3 regions of the Arthrobacter sp. SLBN-112 genome follow, and region 3 is predicted to be linked to each of the others. Evidence: riboswitches for the same ligand, from Rfam matches in the RefSeq annotation. Region 3 holds a riboswitch; each other region holds the start of a gene.

Region 1 (6,066 bases), 1.1 Mb from region 3:
GCGGATTGGCCCGCGCCAGGAGGGCGTGGTTGCCGCTCAACGTCAGTTGCTGCCTCATGGCGCCACCGGTTCCGCCGCAGCCATCCGCAGCTCGGCCCCGCCCAGGGCAGCGGTGAATTCGGCGTCGTGGGTCACGGACACCACTGCCGTGCCGGCGTCCAGGAGTTCGGACAGGAACGAGGCCAGCTCGGCCCAGGTGTTGGCGTCCTGCCCGAACGTGGGCTCGTCCAGGACCAGCACCTGCGGGCTGGCGGCCAGGACCGTGGCCACGGACAGCCGCCGTTTCTCACCGCCGGACAGTGTGTAGGGGTTTGCGTCCACCAGCTGGGTGAGCCGCAGCCGCTCCAACAGTTCCTCCACCCGGTCCTCGCCGTGGCCCAGATGCCGCGGCCCGAACAGCAGCTCATCCAGCACCTTGCCGGTCACGAACTGGTGCTCCGGCTCCTGGAACACGGTGCCCACCCTCGAGATCAACTGCTCGGCCTTCCACGTGTAGGGGTCGATCCCGGCACCGCGGCTGAGGTCCACCGTGGCGGACACTTTTCCGGACACCGGCTCCAGGAGCCCCGCGAGGGTTAGCGCGAACGTTGATTTCCCGGCGCCGTTGGGGCCCGTGACGGCCAGAGCCTGGCCGGCCCTGACCTGCGCGGCAACACCCTCCTGGACCGGAACCGGCGGGATTTTCCGGAAGCCTTTGCGGCGGGGACGCTCGCGGGAGACGCCGAGGTCTTCGGCTGCCAGCAGGAGGTTGCCGGTTCCGGCGGCCGGGACGTCCGCCCGGCGGCGGGTTGCCGGCACGTACCCCGGCACCCACACCCCGGCGGCCGTCAGCATGGCCCGGGCTTCGCTGAGCACCCGGTCCGGGGGCCCGTCCAGGAGCACGGCGGGATCCGAGGCGGAGCCCGGCTGCAGGACCACGATCCGGTCCACCAGGTCCTTCCACACGGAGACCCGGTGCTCCACCACCACCAGGGTGGCTCCGGTCTTGTCCAGGCAGCGCGCCACGGCGTCGCGGACCTCCAGCACGCCGTCCGGGTCCAGGTTGGCGGTGGGTTCGTCCAGCAGGATCAGCCCCGGGCGCATCGCGAGGATGCCGGCCAGCGCCAGGCGCTGTTTCTGGCCGCCGGAGAGGGCCGACGTCGGGTGGTCCAGCGGGAGGTGGGACAGCCCGACGTCGGCAAGCGCCTCGTGCACGCGCGCCCAGATGGCGTCGCGGGGCACGGCAAGGTTCTCGGCGCCGAAGGCGACGTCGTCCCCGACCCGGGAGAGGACCACCTGCGTCTCCGGGTCCTGCTGCATGAGGCCGGACCGGCCGCGCCTGTCCCGGGGCCGGGCGCCGTCAACCAGCAATGAACCGGACTCGTCCGCGTCGCCGGCCTCGCCGTCGTCGTTGATATCACCCAGCACCCCGGCGAGGGCATGCAGCAGCGTTGACTTCCCGGCACCCGAGGGACCGAGCAGGAGCACCCGCTCGCCGGGGCTGATGTCCAGGTCGAGGGCATGGACGGCAGGTTTTGCCCGGCCGGCATGCCGCCAGCCCCAGCCCCGGGCCGTGACGGCGGCGGGGCGGACGGCGCCCTGGGCTGGTGCCATCAGGAGAAGACAGGCTCCGTAGCGGCCTTGCGGGACGCGAAGGAGCTCAGCACGCCGGTGCGCGCCAGCCCGCGCGTGGCGAGCCAGGACAGGGCACCGGCGAGGATGGCACCGGAGACGGTGGTCAACACGATGTAGGCCAGCTTGTCCGCACCGGAGTAGGCGATATTCCAGCCCCACGGCGCGAACGAGTCATTCAGTCCGCAGAAGAATCCAGCCGCGGCGCCGGCCAGCAGGGATACGGGCAGGTTGAACTTGCGGTACACGAAGATGGCGAAGATGATTTCGGCGCCGAGGCCCTGGATGAAGCCGGAGAAGAGAACCGAGGCGCCGTACTGGGAACCCATGAGGAGTTCCCCGGTGGCGGCCACGGTTTCACAGAACAGGGCGGCACCGGGCTTGCGGATGATGAGCATCCCCAGCACGCCGGGAATCATCCAGCCACCCGCCAGCAGCCCAGTCAGGGGCGGGTAGGCGGCGTTCATGGGGGCAGACAGCGCGGCTGCTCCCTGGTCCCATGCCCAGAAAATGACGCCGCCCGCGATGGCCACCAGCGCGGCGACGACGATGTCCACGACGCGCCAGGACTTACTGGTGGTCTTCTTGATTGCTGCAGTACTCATGTGATCCTCCTGGGAAACAGGAGGGGAAAGTGGACCCGGCTGACGGCTGTTGCCGTGCAGCCGCGGCACTTTGAGAACTCGACTCCCTTGCGCCGGTACTAACCGGATCAGGTTCGAGGGTCTGCGGCTGTTCCGCACTCTCAGCGCCCACCTGCGGTTCCTGGCAAGCCAGGTTGTCCGACGGCGGCGCTCCCCTGTCGTTATTGGTGTTGTTGTTCGTTGGGTAAGGCTTTTGATTGCCCTTCCGGGCGTGGTCAAGTTTACACCTGGCAGGGGTGGATAGCGGGCTGTGAGCGCCATTCCACCGGATGTGACAGGATACGATCCGGATTCGGCGGGCGCCCAGCCGGAGGGCTCGCTGGAACCGAGCCCCGCCAGAATGCCGTCCGGTTGCCTACCCCTATTGAGCGCTGCCTGCCCGGGCGCCAGTGGACCTGCAGGAGCCTCTGCGCAAAGCCTGCTTAGGTTTTATTAGTAACCATGCTTACTATATTGTTTCCCGGGTTTCGAGAGGACAGGGCATGGGAGTCACCATGGCGGTCCGGCGTTCGTTCCCGTCCCCGCGGCAGGCCAAGGAGCACCATGAGAATCCCGGACACCAGAGGCCCCCTCACCAGCGCCCTGTTCACAGTCCTGGCCCAGGCACCGGGTGCCGCAGGGACGGAGCTGGACCGGCTCTACCGCCTGGCGGCGCGGCAGGTGGCCGGCACCGGTGACATCATTGGGGACGAGGACATCCAACTGGCACTCTTTTGCCTCTACGAGCTCCATTACTCCGGCCTGGACAGCGTCTCGGACAACTGGGAGTGGGAGCCGGCGTTGATCAGGGTCCGGCAGCTGGTCGAGGAACCGTTCGAGGCGGCCCTCCGCGCTGCCGCACACCAGGCGGCCGGAGACTTCGAACTGCCCGACCGCGGCGCCATAACCAGCGACGAAGTAGCCGACGTCCTGTTCGGCCTCGCCGCCATGGACACCGGTCCCAGCCTCTCCCGCTACGTTGCCAGGAAGGCAAGCCTGGAGCAGCTCCGGGAATTCCTGGTCCACAAGTCGGTGTACCAGCTGAAGGAAGCCGATCCGCACACATGGGCCATTCCGCGGCTCAGCGGACGGCCCAAGGCGGCCTTGGTGGAAATCCAGGCGGACGAATACGGTGGCGGCCGGCCCGAGCGGATGCACAGCGCGCTGTTCGCCCGGACCATGCGCGGCCTGGGCCTCGACGACAGGTACGGCGCCTACGTTGATGCCGTCCCCGCAGTCTCCCTCGCCACCGTTAACCTCATGTCGCTCTGCGGCCTGAACCGGCGGCTCCGGGGTGCCATCACCGGCCACCTGGCGATCTACGAAATGACGTCCTCCCAGCCCAACCGGTTCTACGGTAACGGATTCCGCCGGCACGGTTTCGGCGCCGAGGTTACCCACTACTTCGATGAGCATGTGGAGGCAGACGCCGTCCATGAACAGATCGCAGGCCGTGACCTCGCCGGCGGCCTGGTCGAGGCCGAGCCGCACCTCCTCGCGGACGTCCTGTTTGGGGCGAGTGCCGTCATGGCCCTCGACAGCAGGCTGTCCACCCACCTGATGTCCTCGTGGGAGGCCGGGGCATCATCGCTGCGGACGGCCGTAGCGGCGGCAGCATGAGGCCTGCACCCCCGATAGCCGGGCCCGCCAAGAACGGCAACAACTCGATGAAAGCGGTGCAGGCATGAATCCCGGACAGCGTGGAACCGGCTCCGACATGGACCAGGAATCCGCCACGGGCTCCATCGTGGTCTGCCCGGACGGGCCCCTGATCGTCCGGGGCGATTTTGAAATCGTCACGCCGTCCGGGGACGCCGTACCCCGCGACCGCAAGACCGTTGCCTTGTGCCGCTGCGGCGCCTCGGCCATCAAGCCCTACTGCGACGGCACGCACAAGATGATCAAGTTCCGCACCGGCCCGTCGGCCGGTTAGCCGAACAACCCGCTTGCAGCCCGCCACGCCTTTGCCCGGACCGGCACGGGTGTACGGCTAGGCTGGAGGAAGTCCGTTTTCCGCCCGCAAGGAGTACCAGGAATGAACCTTTTCATCAAGCTGCTCGGGACCGGGGTGAGCCTGGGCGCAGGCTTGGTCGGCACCAAGCTCGTCAACGCCATCTGGGAGAAGACCACCGGGCAGAAGCCGCCTACCGGAAAGAACGAGGACGTGCCCACCAGCCTCCGTTCGGCGCTGACATTCGCGCTTATCTCCGCCTCGGTCAGCGCGATCATCCAGGTCCTGGCCAACCGGGGCACCCAGCGCGCCATCACCCGGTTCGCCAAGACGCAGGACATCGTCTAGCTACTGGCGGGTTTCGCCGTCGTCGGGGTTGTCCGTCCGGGCAGCCTCGGCGGCGGCTTTTTGCACCACGGCTTCAAGCTCATCCGCGGCAAGCAGTTCCCTGTGCAGGTGCTTGGTGCGGTAGCCGGCCCTGCCCACCATGTGCGCGGACACGGGCACCGTAAGCAGCTGAAAGATCCAGGCCACCACCAGCACCGGCCAGACCCACCATGTCCGCATCTGGAGTCCAATGGCTGCCAGCAGCAGGAACAGGCCCAGGACCTGCGGCTTGGTGGCGGCGTGCATGCGGCTCATCAGGTCCGGGAAGCGGAGCACGCCCGATCGCGGCGCCCAGCGACAGAAGCGCACCCACCACCATGAACACCGCGGAGACAAGGTCAATCCACGCGTCGGCGCCGGAGACGTCAGGATTCATTGGGGTTCACCCTCCGGTCTGCGACGAACCGGGCCACCGTCACTGACCCGATGAACCCGATGATGGAGATGGCCACCACCAGCATCAAGTTGTTCAGGTGCCGGTTCACCGCCATGTCCACGCACAGGGCCCCGCCCAGGATGGCAAGCAGCACGTCGGCCGCGAGGACCCGGTCCAGCAGCGAAGGGCCGCGGGCAATCCGGATGATGGCCCCGCCGGCGGCCAGCGAGAAAATGACGGCCGTGACCGCCAGGACAACGGGCATCATGCGGATGCCTCCATTCGGACGGCTTCAAGTTCTTCGACGGAGCCCATGATGCGGATCAGGCCGGCCTCGATGGACCGTACCTCGTTCCGCAGGCCCTCGATGTCCTGCTTCGAGGTGATGTTGAGTGCATGCAGGTACAGGGTGGAGGCCGGGCGGTCCACCTCCACCACCAGGGAGCCTGGGATCAGGGAGATCACGTGCCCGGTGGCGGTGACGATCAGGTCCTGGTGGCTGCGGAGCTTTACCGCGACGACGGCGTTGGTCACCTTGGGTCCCCGGACGGTCGCCAGGTACAGGACCTGGCCGCTGGCCACCACCACCTTCCCCAGGAAGGCAAAGGCGAAGGGTACGGCGTACAGGATGTTGAACCGGCCGCTGAGCTCCACCGGCGGAAGGTAGAACAACCGGGCAACCCCCACCGCCAGCAGGGCGCCGAAGAGCAGGTTTCCGGGGCTGAAGTCCTGCCACAGGGCGCCCCAGACAATCACCAGCCACACCAGCAGCGGAAGCTCCTGGCGCAGCGAAATCCGTTTGCGGCTCATCGTCCTCCTCCCGTCACGGTGGCCGGGACAGCGGTATTTTCGCCGAGGACCGACTGGATATACGGCGCCCGGTCAAGCATGTCCCGCGCGGCCTGGCCGGAGAGCCCGAACAGTGGCCCCGCGAACACGGTGAGGGCGACACCGAGGACCACCAGGCCCAGGGTTGAGCCAACCATGGTGCGCGGCAGGAGCGTGACGGTGTTGAGTTTGGCACCCGGCCCGGCGGCGCGCCCCGAGGGGCCGGCCAGGAGCACCGGGTCCGGATGTTCGGCGTCCTCCGGCTTCCGCCAGAACGCGCGGTTCCAGAC
Region 2 (6,066 bases), 430 kb from region 3:
CCCACGAGGTCCGCCAGTACGGTGCCGTCCTTTGACTTGACCACGGTGCCGTCCGGAACGGGAAGGATCAGGGTCTCGCCGTTCTTGCCGCCGCGCCAGTCGCCCATGCCGGGACCGCCGTTGCTGGCGTGCCGGTGCGGTGCGTGGTGGTAATCGAGGAGGGTGGTGGTCTGGTGGTCCACCCGGAGGATCACGTCGCCGCCGTCGCCGCCGTTGCCGCCGTCGGGCCCGCCCAGCGGCTTGAACTTCTCACGGTGGACGGAAACGCATCCGTGGCCGCCGGTTCCGCCGGATACGTGAAGTACTACCCGGTCTACAAAGCTGGCCACGTGGATCTCCTCAGAATGCTGTTTACGCGGCGCCCGGGGACGCCACAACGATTGTAGTGCGGTTAAAAGAACAGTGGAGCGGGCCCTCAGGCCCGCTCCACCGCTTCAAAACTGGTTGTTACTCTGCGGCTGCAGCAGCAACGATGTTGACTACGCGACGTCCGCGGCGGGTGCCGAATTCAACGGCGCCCGGGGTCAATGCGAACAGGGTGTCGTCACCGCCGCGGCCAACGCCGGCGCCCGGGTGGAAGTGGGTGCCACGCTGGCGGACGATGATCTCGCCTGCGGAAACGACCTGGCCGCCGAAGCGCTTGACGCCGAGGTACTGAGCGTTGGAATCGCGACCGTTGCGAGTGGAGCTCGCGCCCTTTTTATGTGCCATCTGAAATGCCTGCCTCTAAATTCTGGGGAATCTGTTGAAATGCCTGAACAGTAACCGGTGGTTACTTGATGCCGGTGATCTTGACCTTGGTCAATTCCTGTCGGTGACCCTGGCGCTTCTTGTAGCCGGTCTTGTTCTTGAACTTCTGGATGACAATCTTAGGACCACGCAGGTCCTGGAGGATTTCAGCCGTAACAGTTACCTTGGCCAGGTCTTTGGCTGCGGAGGTGACCTTGTCACCGTCAACCAGGAGCAGTGCGGGCAGCTCAATGGTGCTGCCGGCTCCACCGGCGACGCGGTTCAGGGTAACGAAGTCTCCAACGGAAACCTTCTCTTGGCGGCCGCCTGCGCGGACAATCGCGTACACCACTTGGGAACTCACTTCTCTCGACGTTTATAACAAAATTTGCGTGCGGAACCGACTCACTAAAAGCCTGGTTTCTCGCTGTGCCTCAACGCCGTGGGATCATAACCCAAGTGTTGGCGTAAGCACCGAAGATCCAGAATACGCTAAATCCGTCTCCAGCCGCAAATGAGGCTGGTTCCGGCGGGCCGGCTGTGATAGTAACCACAACCTGGCATGCAGCGCCGCAACTGTGCGTATCCATCATAGCCGCGGCGCCGCCGTCGGACGTCAGGAGTGCAGGCGCGGCGCGTCGAAGAATTCCACTTCAAGCCGGCAGGACTGCTTGAACGCCGTCAGCATGGCAGCCTGTTCCTGGTCAGAGGCCTTCCGTCCCGCCGCATCCACGATGGCGATGGCCTGCCGGGTGGCCTCCGCGAAGCCTTCGTCGGCGTACGTGCGGAGCCATGCAGCGTAGGCGTGCCCGTCAGGTTCGCCCGCCGCGAGGAACTGTCCGTGCAGTGCCCTGCCCACCTCGGCGTAGAGCCAGAAGCAGGGCAGGACAGCGGCGGCAAGGACGGCATAGCTGCCCGACGCCGACACTGCGGTGAGGTGGTCAACGTAGGCCTTGGTGACGGGTCCAAGACCGGTTTGCCCGGGCCGGGTGCTGAGCCATGAGCGGTGGAGTTCCGATTCCACTTCAAGGCACTGCCGGGCTGAGCCTGCCCAGAAAAGCTGCTCCGCTTCGGAGGGGGCCAGGGCGCTGGCCCGGGCCAGGACCCGGGAGTATCCGTTCAGGTACAGGGCGTCCTGGGCGAGATAGTAGGCAAAGTCTTTCTCAGCCAGTTCGCCTGAGGCCAGGCCGTGGATGAAGTCCAGGGCGTAGATGTCCGCCAGGTCCTCCCGGGCTTCGGCCCAGAGCCGGTCAGCGAAGCCGCCTTCCTGGAGGTGGGCCCGCACATGGTGGAAGTGGTGCACGGGTCCGTTCCCCCGGCCGACCTCGAGCCGGCCGGAATTCTCAAGCGCCCCGGCCAGCCAGGGCTTGACCGTCCGCAACGACGCCTCCCAGTCGCCCAGGCGCGCCTGGACCGTTGCCATGGCAGAGGACAGCGAACAACCCGTGCCATGGCTGTTCCGGGTATCGATGCGGGTGCCGGGCACTTCCACGACATCATGCGCCAGCACGCCGGCGGTGTTCACCAGCGCGTCCGGGCAGCTTTCGCCTGACAGGTGTCCGCCCTTGACCAGGACGGTGGCGCCGGTGGCATCAGCCAGGCGCCGGCCCTGGTCCAAGGCTGCTTCCCAGTCCCCTGCCGGCTCCTCGCCCACCAGCACGGCGAGTTCCGGCAGGTTGGGGGTGATGAGGTGTGCAAGGGGCAGCAGTTCCCGGAGGGCGGCTTCGGCGGATTCCTTCAACAGCCGGTCGCCGCTGGTGGCCACCATCACCGGGTCCAGGACCACGACGGCGGGACGCACCTTTTCGAGCCATTGGCGGACCGTGCGGATCACCGCTTCGTCACCGAGCATGCCGATCTTGACGGCGTCGATGGTGATGTCGTCGCTGACGGCATCGAGTTGCTGGGCCAGGAAGGCTGCAGGTGGAACGTGGACGGCCACAACGCCGCGGGTGTTCTGTGCGGTGAGTGCGGTGATGGCAGCCATGCCGTATCCGCCGTGGGCTGCAATGCTTTTGAGGTCCGCCTGGATTCCTGCGCCACCGGATGGATCGGAGCCCGCGATGGAGAGGACACGTGGCACCTCCCGGCCCGCCGGAATCCCGGAGGGAACAGTGGAGGCGGTTGGCAGGGGCATGGAAAGGGTCGAAGACAACAGACATCCCTTCGCCGGTACTAGCCGGACAGGTTCAACGGGTGTGGATCTCAGCCGGCCTTCTGCGCGGCACCCCGTGTCGGTTTCCCAGCCTAGCCGGTAGCCCCGGGCTGCGGTAAAGCTGACAGCCCCCGGATGCAGGAAGTCCCCGCCTGGTGGACTGGTCCCCCCGTAATGACGGGGGGAATGGTCCACGGGACGGGGACTTCATTGGCAACCTTTGACGCGCGGCCTAGAGTTCCGAAGCTGGAACGCCGACGCCGAGGATGATGGGTTCCGCTGACGGCTTGCCGGTATCAGCAGGCTTTGCCGTCTGCTGCTTCGCGGGTTCCGGGGCCTTGGCTGCGTGCGAGTGGCCGGTATTGGCGGCCTGCACGTTCTCATGGTGCTGGACAGCGGTTTCGTTGGCAGCACCCTGGGCCCGGCTGGCAGCCCGGTGGCGGCGCGGCCTGCGTTGGCGGGTCTGCTCCAGCGTGTGGTCGGAGTAGTCCTTCTCAGCCGGCGCTTGCCCGACGCGCGCCTGGGCTTCCCCGCCCTGCGGCAGGTGCTCCGGCGTGGCCTGTTCCGTTGCCGGCTCAGCGGCTCCGGTGTTCTCCGGCGCGGCCTCAACGGGCGACGCCGGCTGGCCGAGGTGGGCGAATGCTTCCGCGAGCCGGTCAAGCGTCAGGGCAGGCCTGGGTTGCTGCTCCTCCGCATGCTCCACGAACGGAAGCGGGACTTTCTCGCCGCCAAACGTCAGGACCGCCGCGGGACGACCGTGCGCGTCGGCGTCGTGCGCGTCACCGTCTGCTGCCTGAGTAGGCTGGACCGGCGTTTGCGGGGCCGGAGCCTGCTGTGCCGGCGCCTGCCGGGCGGCGGCCAGCTCGTCGTCATGCAGGTGGGCCGCGTGGGCGGCGGCGGCAATGTTCGCCAGGGCAAGCCTGGTGGCCTCCGCCTTGGCGTGCCGCTCGGCGTCGGCGGGATCAGGCTGCACGGTGTGGACGTGCACCGCAGGTGCCGGTATCGTCTCGGCCTGCTGGCCGCCACGTCCGCGCCGGCGTTTGCGCTCGGTCCGGGCACCGGGCTGGCCGGCGTCGGTCCGCTGCCCCTCGGGGCGGTGGGCTTCCCCACGGGCGTCGGGACGGTTGTCGGCGCGCTGGACGTGGTGTTCGGCCGCCACGATATTGGCCCGCCGGTGCTCCACGGGATCGTCGTGGGTCACCACGCCGCGTCCGGCGCACGCCTCACACTGCTCGCCGAAGACTTCCAGCAGGCCGGTGCCCATGCGCTTGCGGGTCATCTGGACCAGGCCAAGGGACGTGACCTCGGCGACCTGGTGCTTGGTCCGGTCGCGGCCCAGGCATTCCACCATGCGGCGCAGGACCAGGTCGCGGTTGGATTCGAGCACCATGTCGATGAAGTCGATCACGATGATGCCGCCGATGTCGCGCAGCCGCAGCTGGCGCACCACTTCCTCGGCAGCTTCGAGGTTGTTCTTGGTGACGGTTTCCTCGAGGTTGCCGCCGCTGCCGGTGAACTTGCCGGTGTTGACGTCCACCACGGTCATGGCTTCGGTGCGGTCGATGACCAGGGAACCACCGGAGGGCAGGAACACTTTCCGCTCAAGTGCCTTGTGGATCTGCTCGTCGATGCGCCAGGCGGAGAAGATGTCCTGGTCCTTGGTCCACTTCTCGAGGCGTCCCACCAGATCCGGGGCCACGTACGTGACGTAGGCCTCGATGGTGTCCCAGGCCTCCTCGCCGGAGACGATGAGCTTGGAAAAGTCCTCGTTGAAGACGTCGCGGACCACCTTGATGGTCAGGTCCGGTTCGCCGTACAGCAGTTCGGGGGCAAGGACCTTGGTGGAGGCGGACTGGCTCTCGATGCCTTCCCATTGCGCGCGGAGGCGGTTGATGTCGTGCGTCAGTTCTTCCTCGGACGCGCCCTCGGCCGCGGTGCGGACAATGACGCCGGCGTGTTCGGGGAGACGGTCCTTGAGGATGCGCTTGAGGCGGTTGCGTTCGACGTCGGGCAGCTTGCGGGAGATGCCGGTCATGGAGCCGCCGGGCACGTACACCAGGTAGCGTCCGGGCAGGGAGATCTGGCTGGTGAGCCGGGCGCCCTTGTGGCCCACCGGGTCCTTGGTCACCTGGACCAGGACGGTATCGCCGGACTTGAGCGCGTTTTCGATCCGGCGCTGCTTGCCTTCGAGGTTGACGGCTTCCCAATTGACCTCGCCGGCGTAGAGCACGGCGTTGCGGCCGCGCCCAATGTCAACGAACGCCGCTTCCATGGACGGCAGCACGTTCTGGACCTTGCCCAGATACACGTTGCCGATCAGCGAGTCCTGCTGGGTCTTGGACACGAAGTGTTCGGCCAGGACGCCGTCTTCGAGGACGGCGATCTGGATTCTGTCGTCACGCTGCCGGACGATCATCTGCCGGTCGACGGACTCGCGGCGGGCCAGGAACTCGGCTTCGGTGATCACCGTGCGGCGGCGGCCGGTGTCGCGGGATTCGCGGCGGCGCTGCTTTTTGGCCTCGAGGCGGGTGGAGCCTTTGACGCTGGTGACGCGGTTATTCACGGGCGCTTCGGTGACCGGGCGCGGCGCGCGGACACGGGTCACCGTGTTGGGCGGGTCGTCATCCCCGCCGCCGGTCAGCTCAAGGTCCTGGTCACCGCGGCGGCGGCGGCGACGACGACGGGAGGTCACACCGTCTTCCAGCTGCAGGCTGGCGTCCTCGTCACCTTCGTCATCGGCGTCAGCCCCTGCACTGGCGCCGTCGATGTCTTCGTCCGCCTTATCATCAACGCGGCTGCGGCCGCGGCGGCCACGGCTGCGGCGCCGGCGCCGGCCGGCCGAGTCGTCGGCCTCTTCGGCTTCGTCCTCGTCAGTCTCCTCAGTCGCGGGCACCGCAGGGCGGACCACAGTGCTCAAGTCCGGGGCCTGGAAGAGGACCGAGGTCGCGGAACCCGGTTCGAGGAACAGGGAACCAAAGGGGCTCGCCGCCGCAGCGGACGCGGCTTCGCTTCCGGCTTCAGGAGCGTCGGTGGCGGCGGCAGGCTCCGGTGACTGCGCAGCGTCCCGGGGGGCCTCCTGGACGGTGCCTGGTCCACCGGCGATCTCCTGGGCCGCGGGAGCTGCCTCGGGGGTTTCTTCCGCTGCCGCTTCTTCCACGGCTTCCGGTGCTGCAGGGGCGTCG
Region 3 (6,066 bases):
CTCTCGCTTCCCCAAAGAGTCCTAGACTACAAATAAGACATCATCGACGAACTTCAAAGGCTGGGAGGCCCCCTTGGAAATTAAGATCGGCGTTCAAAACGTTGGCCGCGAAATCGTGCTGGAATCAGACCAGGATTCCGAAACGCTGGCCAAGACTGTTGGCGAGGCCATCAACGGAGGCACCCAGCTGCGCCTGAAAGATGACAAGGGACGCCTGATCATTGTTCCCGGCAACGCACTGGCTTATGTGGAAATCGGTGCCGAAGAGGTTCGCCGCGTAGGTTTCGGCCAGTTCTAGGCCGCTCCCCCGTTCCAAGGAGATCCATGCTTTCGCTGACCATCGTGGTGCTGGCCACGCTCGCCGCCGGTTTCATCGTCTGGGCCAATGACAAACGCCATGCCAGGTACGGTGCGGGTCTTCCCGCCGGTATCGCCGTTGGTGTTGCCGCGCTGGCGTGGATCATCCTTATGACGGCCGGTTTCGGCTACCTGCCGGGGCTGACGTGGCTTCCCTGGGTCCTGCCCATCGCCCTCGGCACTGCCGCGGCCATCGCCGCCGTCGTCTACCTGGGCCGCACCCGTGCGCGCCATGACACCGAGCGGCTGAACGCGGTGCTGCGGAGCTGAACGGCTCCTGCCTGCTGACAGCTGTGGCCACCACCCGGGCGGGTGGTGGCCACAGGTCTTTAAGGGCCTAGAGGAACTCTGCCCGGCCCTCCATCGCCGAAGACGCCAGGGCATGTTCCCGGCGCGGAATGCGTCCGGCAGCCCTCGCCATCCTGCCCGCGATCACGGCGTGCTTGAACGCTTCGCCCATGAGGGACGGGTTCTGCGCCCGGGTCACGGCAGTGGCCAGCAGCACGGCGTCGCACCCCAGTTCCATGGCCAGGGCGGCGTCGGAGGCCGTGCCGATGCCGGCATCCAGGACCACCGGCACCGACGCCCGGGACACGATGAGCTCGATGTTGTGCGGGTTCAGGATCCCCAGTCCGGTGCCGATCGGTGCACCGAGGGGCATCACGGCGGTGGCGCCAAGGTTCTCCAGCCGCAGCGCAAGCACGGGATCGTCGTTGGTGTAGGCAAAGACCTTGAAGCCGCGGTTGACCAGCTGCTCCGTGGCGTCCACGAGTTCCACGGCGTCCGGCAGCAGCGTCTGTTCGTCGGCGATGACTTCCAGCTTCACCCAGTCGGTTTCGAGGGCTTCCCGGGCCAGTTCCGCGGTGAGGACCGCGTCCCGGGCGGTGAAGCAGCCGGCGGTGTTAGGCAGGACCTTGATGCCGTTGTCCACCAGCAGCTGGAACAGCGAGCCGGTTTCCGCCGTGGAGTACCGCCGCATGGCCACCGTGGTCAGTGCGGTGCCGGAGGCCAGGAGTGCCGCGCCCAGGCCGTCCAGGCTGGGCGCACCACCGGTGCCCATGATGAGCCGTGATCCCAGGGCGACGCCGTCGATCACCAGTGAGTCATCGGCGTCGGCCTTGCTTGCGGTGTTGATGGTGCCGGTTTCGGTCATGGTGTCAGCCTCCCTGTACTGCTGTGACGAGTTCGATGTCGTCGCCGTCGGCGAGCGCGGTGCCGAACCATTGGCTGCGCGGCACCACCTGGGCGTTGTGCGCGACGGCGACACCCAGTTTCCTGCCGTCCGCCGCCTGGCCATTGGGAGCCAGCGGCCGCCCGGTCACCTGGCTGACGAGCGTGGTGATAGAGGCGCCGTCTGCCACCGTATGCGGGTTTCCGTTGAGGGTGATATTCACGCTGTCTCCTTCATGTGGGGGCTTGGGGCGGCAGCCGCCGGCCTGGAAAAACGGTCCGGGCTGAACGGCGCCCAGCGGGGATCGGCGGCGCCGTCGAGCAACGCCGTGCAGATGGCCGCGGCAGCGGGGGTGAGCAGCACCCCGTGCCGGAAGAACCCGGTGGCGATGATGAGCCCCGGGACGTGCCCGTCCCCGGGATCGCGGGATCCCGGGGACACCGCCACCCGGCCCAGCAAGGGTGCATTGTCGGGGGTCCCGGGCCGGGCCCGTGCGGTGCACTCCAGGAGTTCGAGTTCGGCGACGGCGGGAACCAGCGCCTGGGCGTCCCGGAGCAGCTGGTACACGCTGCCCGCGCTCACGGCGTCGGAGAGCGCGTCCTCCCGCTGGGAGGCTCCAATGACCACTGTGCCGTCCTGCCGGGGGACGATGTACACCGGGATCCCGTGGACAAGCCCGCGCACCGTGGCGGTCACCAGGGGGCGCAGGTGCTGCGGCACGGAAAGGCGCAGGATGTCGCCGTGCACTGGCCGCAGCGGCAGTTCAAGGCCATCGGGCAGGCCGTCAAGGGATCCTGCGTGCAGGCCGTTGGCCACCACCGTTTCCCCCGCAACCACAGTGCCGCCACCGGCAAGGCGCACCCCAGCCACCGCCCCGCCCTCCCACAGCAGCCCGGCCGCGCGTTCCGGTACGGCATACCCGTCACCGGCACCGGCAACCGCCAGTTCCGGGGTTGCGCGCGCCGCTCCGGCGAGGGCCAGGCGCAGGGACGCTATCAGGCGCCTCGGGTCCACCTGGTGGTCGGCCGGGGTGTCCAGCGCGCACGAGATCGCGGGACTCAGCAGTGGTTCGCGGCCGCGGGCTTCGCGCACGGTCAGCGGTTCGACTTCAAGGCCGTTGGCCTGCTGGACGGCACGCAGGTCCATCAATGCCCTCCGGTCTGCGGCGTCGATGCCCACGGCGAGAGGTCGGCGTCGTCAGGTATCCGGTCCCGGCACCGGCCGCGGTGGCGACGCCGGCGGCGAACCCCGGCCAACGCGATGATGCCTCGGTCATGAGGTCCAGGAGGTCCTCTTCCTGGTAATGCAGCTCGCTGACGGGGGCCAGCATGCCGGCAGCGGCCCAGCTGGCGCCGGCGCCGGGCGCGTCATCGATGAGCACGACGGACCGCCCGGACCGCTGGATTTCCCAGGCGATTCCGTGTCCCACCACTCCCGCGCCGATGACGGCGACGTCGGCCCGGATGGCATCGCCGGCGGACCCGGCGAGGGCGTTGCTCGCGGTAGGCATGGTGTGGTTCCTTCCCTACGCCGGTATTAGCCGGATCAGGTCAAGCGGTCGGCTCTGACGCCCTCTCAGCCCGGTGCTTTGTGACAGCTGCCGCGGGCTCCCGCAGTACCACCCCAGTTTAGAGGAACTAGGCTGGCAGGCATGAATATGTCCCCCTCATCTGTTCCTGCCCTCGAGGCGGCCCGCCTGTACCTCTGCACGGATGCGCGGCGGGACCGCGGCGACTTTGCCCGGTTCGTGGATGCCGCGTTCGCCGGCGGCGTGGACATCATCCAGTTGCGCGACAAGTCCATCGAGGCTGCAGAGGAACTGGACCTGCTGGCGGTCTTGAAGGAGACGGCGGTGCGCCATGGGCGGCTGTGGGCCGTCAATGACCGCGCGGACATCGCGGTTTTGTCCGGGGCACCGGTATTCCACATCGGCCAGAAGGACCTTCCGTTGGCGGCGGCCCGGACGCTGGTCAACGGCAACGCAGCCATCGGGCTCTCCAGCCACAGCCCCGACCAGGTGGATGCCGCCCTCACAGCAGCTGCCGGCCCTTCCCACCTGGACTACTTTTGTGTGGGCCCCGTCTGGGCCACGCCCACCAAACCCGGCCGGACCGCCGTCGGGCTGGAATTGGTGAAGTACGCCGCCCAAGCTTCCATGGAGGCGTCAGACCCGGTGCCGTGGTTCGCCATCGGCGGCATCGACCACGGGAACGTGCACCAGGTGGCGGAGGCGGGTGCCCGCAGGATCGTAGTGGTCCGCGCCGTTACCGAAGCCCCGGATCCCGCGGCCGCTGCCGCTTCCCTGCTCGACGCGCTGGACGCCGCCGCACCCGGGCCTGCATAATCCCAGGACTTGGAGTTACGCTGACTTTTGTGTCACATCATCGGTTGGCTCCCAATGTCCGCGACCATCAAAACGCCCTGGAAGAGGCTCTGGGTTCGTTGCGGACAGAACTCGAACTGCCGGGCCCCTATCCGGAAGCGGCCCTGGAAGACGCACGCGCCGCCGTGGCATCGCTGAAGCTGCCGGCCTATGACCTGACCGCTGTCGCGTTCGTGACCATTGACCCGGCCTCGTCCACGGACCTGGACCAGGCCGTGTTCATCGAACCGGGCGGGAGCGGCTACCGCGTACTGTACGCGATTGCCGATGTACCAGCCTTCGTTGCACCGGGAGGTGCGCTGGATGCCGAAACCAGGCGCCGCGGACAAACGTTCTACGCTCCGGACGGCCGTATTCCGTTGCACCCGGAAGTAATCAGTGAAGGTGCCGGGAGCCTGCTTCCGGGCCAGGAGTGTTCGGCCTTCGTCTGGGATTTCACGCTCGACGCCGACGCGGAAGTTTTGTCAGTTGGCGTCCGGCGGGCGCGGATCCGCAGCCGCGACAAGCTCAGTTACAAGGGTGCGCAAACCGACCTGGACGCCGGCACGGCTCCCCCGGTGCTGGAACTACTCCGGGAGGTAGGCCGGAAACGGGTTGCGCTGGAGCGGGGACGCGGGGGCGCCAGCCTCAATATGCCCGAGCAGGAAATCGTGCAGTTGCCCGACGGCGGCTACCGGATTGATGCGGTCCCGCAACTTCCCGTGGAGGATTGGAATGCGCAGATCTCGCTGATGACGGGTATGGCTGCCGCCAACCTCATGTTGGAGGGAAAGGTGGGCATCCTGCGCACCATGCCGGCCCCGGGATGAACGGTCGCTGAGGCATTTCCGGCTGCAGACCGAAGTGCTGGGCAGGCCGTGGGACGGAGAAGTCAGCTACGGCGAGTACCTGCGGTCGCTGGATCCCACCGATCCCCGCCAGCTGGCCATCATGCATTCGGCAGGGATGCTGTTCCGCGGCGCGTCCTATACCGCGTTCGACGGCACGGTCCCGGAAGACGGTATCCAGTCCGCCATCGGCGCCGCCTATGCCCACACCACCGCACCGCTGCGCCGGCTGGTTGACCGCTTCGTGCTGGTGATCTGCGAGGCCCTCAGCAACGGCGGGGATGTTCCCGGCTGGGCACGTGAGGCGCTGCCGCTGCTCCCGGGAATAATGGCCGGTTCCGACCAGCTTGCGTCGCGGATGGAGCGGATGGCGCTCGATACGGTGGAAGCGGCGCTCCTGGTGAACCACATCGGGCAGGAGTTCGACGCGATCGTCATTTCCGGGTCCAAGCCGCAAAACGGAAACGGTAATGGCAACGGGGCTGCCAAGAACGGGAACGGCAACGGGGCCGGAAAAATCGGCAACGGCAACGGCAGTTCCGGGATCATCCAGATCGCCGAACCGGCTGTCACGGCCCGCTGCGCCGGCGAACTGGTATCCGGCACCAAGGTCCGGGTCCGGCTGATGTCCTCCGACATCACCACCCGGCAAATCCACTTCGAACTCGTCTCCTGAGGGCCCGGCGGACGCGGCAGGGCGGACCGAAACCGCGTTTCCGCCCCTGTACGGCTAGACTGGGAAGGTAGAAATGGATGCCCGGTCGTTGATTTCCTTGATTTGAAACCAACAAGCCCGCCCCTACGCGATCTTGAGATTTGCCCGTTGGTCACCAGTGCCAGCATTAGATAGCCCGCGATCGGCTTCCACTGGATTTGCTTGCGCGCCCGAGCGTGCTCCGGAACGGCCAGGACTGGCCGGCCCGTCGAGCAGGCTGCGCCATTGCCCAAATGAATAAGGAAACTCCCCGTGAGTGAATTGCATACCCACCAACTCCTGACCGATGCGTCCGGCACCGAGACCATCGAGCCGGAAGAGACCATCATCTCGGACGAGACACCGCATGAGATCGCGGAGAAGTCTTTTGCCGACTACAACGTCCGTGAAGACATCGTGGAGTCCCTGGCCGACGCCGGGATCACGCACCCCTTCCCCATCCAGGCCATGACCTTGCCGGTGGCCCTGGCCGGGCACGACATCATTGGCCAGGCCAAGACCGGTACCGGCAAGACCCTGGGCTTCGGCATTCCGGCGCTGCAGCGGGTCATCGGCCAGGACGATCCCGGCTACGCCAAGTTGGCCGTGCCCGGCGCCCCGCAGGCCCTGGTCA

What was found. A riboswitch is a leader RNA that binds a small molecule or an ion and turns the genes downstream of it on or off. The one in region 3 is predicted to bind thiamine pyrophosphate.
Region 1: it holds a riboswitch for thiamine pyrophosphate, as region 3 does, so the genes downstream of both, QF050_RS05365 (ECF transporter S component) here and thiO (glycine oxidase ThiO) in region 3, are expected to answer to the same signal.
Region 2: it holds a riboswitch for thiamine pyrophosphate, as region 3 does, so the genes downstream of both, thiD (bifunctional hydroxymethylpyrimidine kinase/phosphomethylpyrimidine kinase) here and thiO (glycine oxidase ThiO) in region 3, are expected to answer to the same signal.

Annotation. Positions count from the first base shown of each region.
Region 1 covers NZ_JAUSXY010000001.1:1,151,770-1,157,835, reverse strand. Annotated here, with positions in the region: partial or broken gene QF050_RS05375 (energy-coupling factor transporter transmembrane protein EcfT) at 1-58, opposite strand, end outside; gene QF050_RS05370 (ATP-binding cassette domain-containing protein) at 55-1,593, opposite strand; gene QF050_RS05365 (ECF transporter S component) at 1,593-2,216, opposite strand; TPP riboswitch at 2,283-2,422, opposite strand; gene QF050_RS05360 (iron-containing redox enzyme family protein) at 2,799-3,854, shown strand; gene QF050_RS05355 (CDGSH iron-sulfur domain-containing protein) at 3,952-4,167, shown strand; gene QF050_RS05350 (DUF4235 domain-containing protein) at 4,270-4,533, shown strand; partial or broken gene mnhG (monovalent cation/H(+) antiporter subunit G) at 4,534-4,948, opposite strand; gene QF050_RS05340 (monovalent cation/H+ antiporter complex subunit F) at 4,938-5,216, opposite strand; gene QF050_RS05335 (Na+/H+ antiporter subunit E) at 5,213-5,758, opposite strand; gene QF050_RS05330 (Na+/H+ antiporter subunit D) at 5,755-6,066, opposite strand, start outside.
Region 2 covers NZ_JAUSXY010000001.1:2,710,884-2,716,949, reverse strand. Annotated here, with positions in the region: gene obgE (GTPase ObgE) at 1-329, opposite strand, end outside; gene rpmA (50S ribosomal protein L27) at 448-711, opposite strand; gene rplU (50S ribosomal protein L21) at 773-1,081, opposite strand; gene thiD (bifunctional hydroxymethylpyrimidine kinase/phosphomethylpyrimidine kinase) at 1,346-2,866, opposite strand; TPP riboswitch at 2,874-2,971, opposite strand; partial or broken gene QF050_RS12740 (Rne/Rng family ribonuclease) at 3,117-6,066, opposite strand, start outside.
Region 3 covers NZ_JAUSXY010000001.1:2,284,684-2,290,749, reverse strand. Annotated here, with positions in the region: gene QF050_RS10835 (TetR/AcrR family transcriptional regulator) at 1-25, shown strand, start outside; gene QF050_RS10830 (DUF3107 domain-containing protein) at 74-298, shown strand; gene QF050_RS10825 (hypothetical protein) at 325-627, shown strand; gene QF050_RS10820 (thiazole synthase) at 695-1,510, opposite strand; gene thiS (sulfur carrier protein ThiS) at 1,515-1,751, opposite strand; partial or broken gene thiO (glycine oxidase ThiO) at 1,748-3,038, opposite strand; TPP riboswitch at 3,033-3,152, opposite strand; gene thiE (thiamine phosphate synthase) at 3,186-3,872, shown strand; partial or broken gene QF050_RS10800 (RNB domain-containing ribonuclease) at 3,902-5,414, shown strand; gene QF050_RS10795 (DEAD/DEAH box helicase) at 5,706-6,066, shown strand, end outside.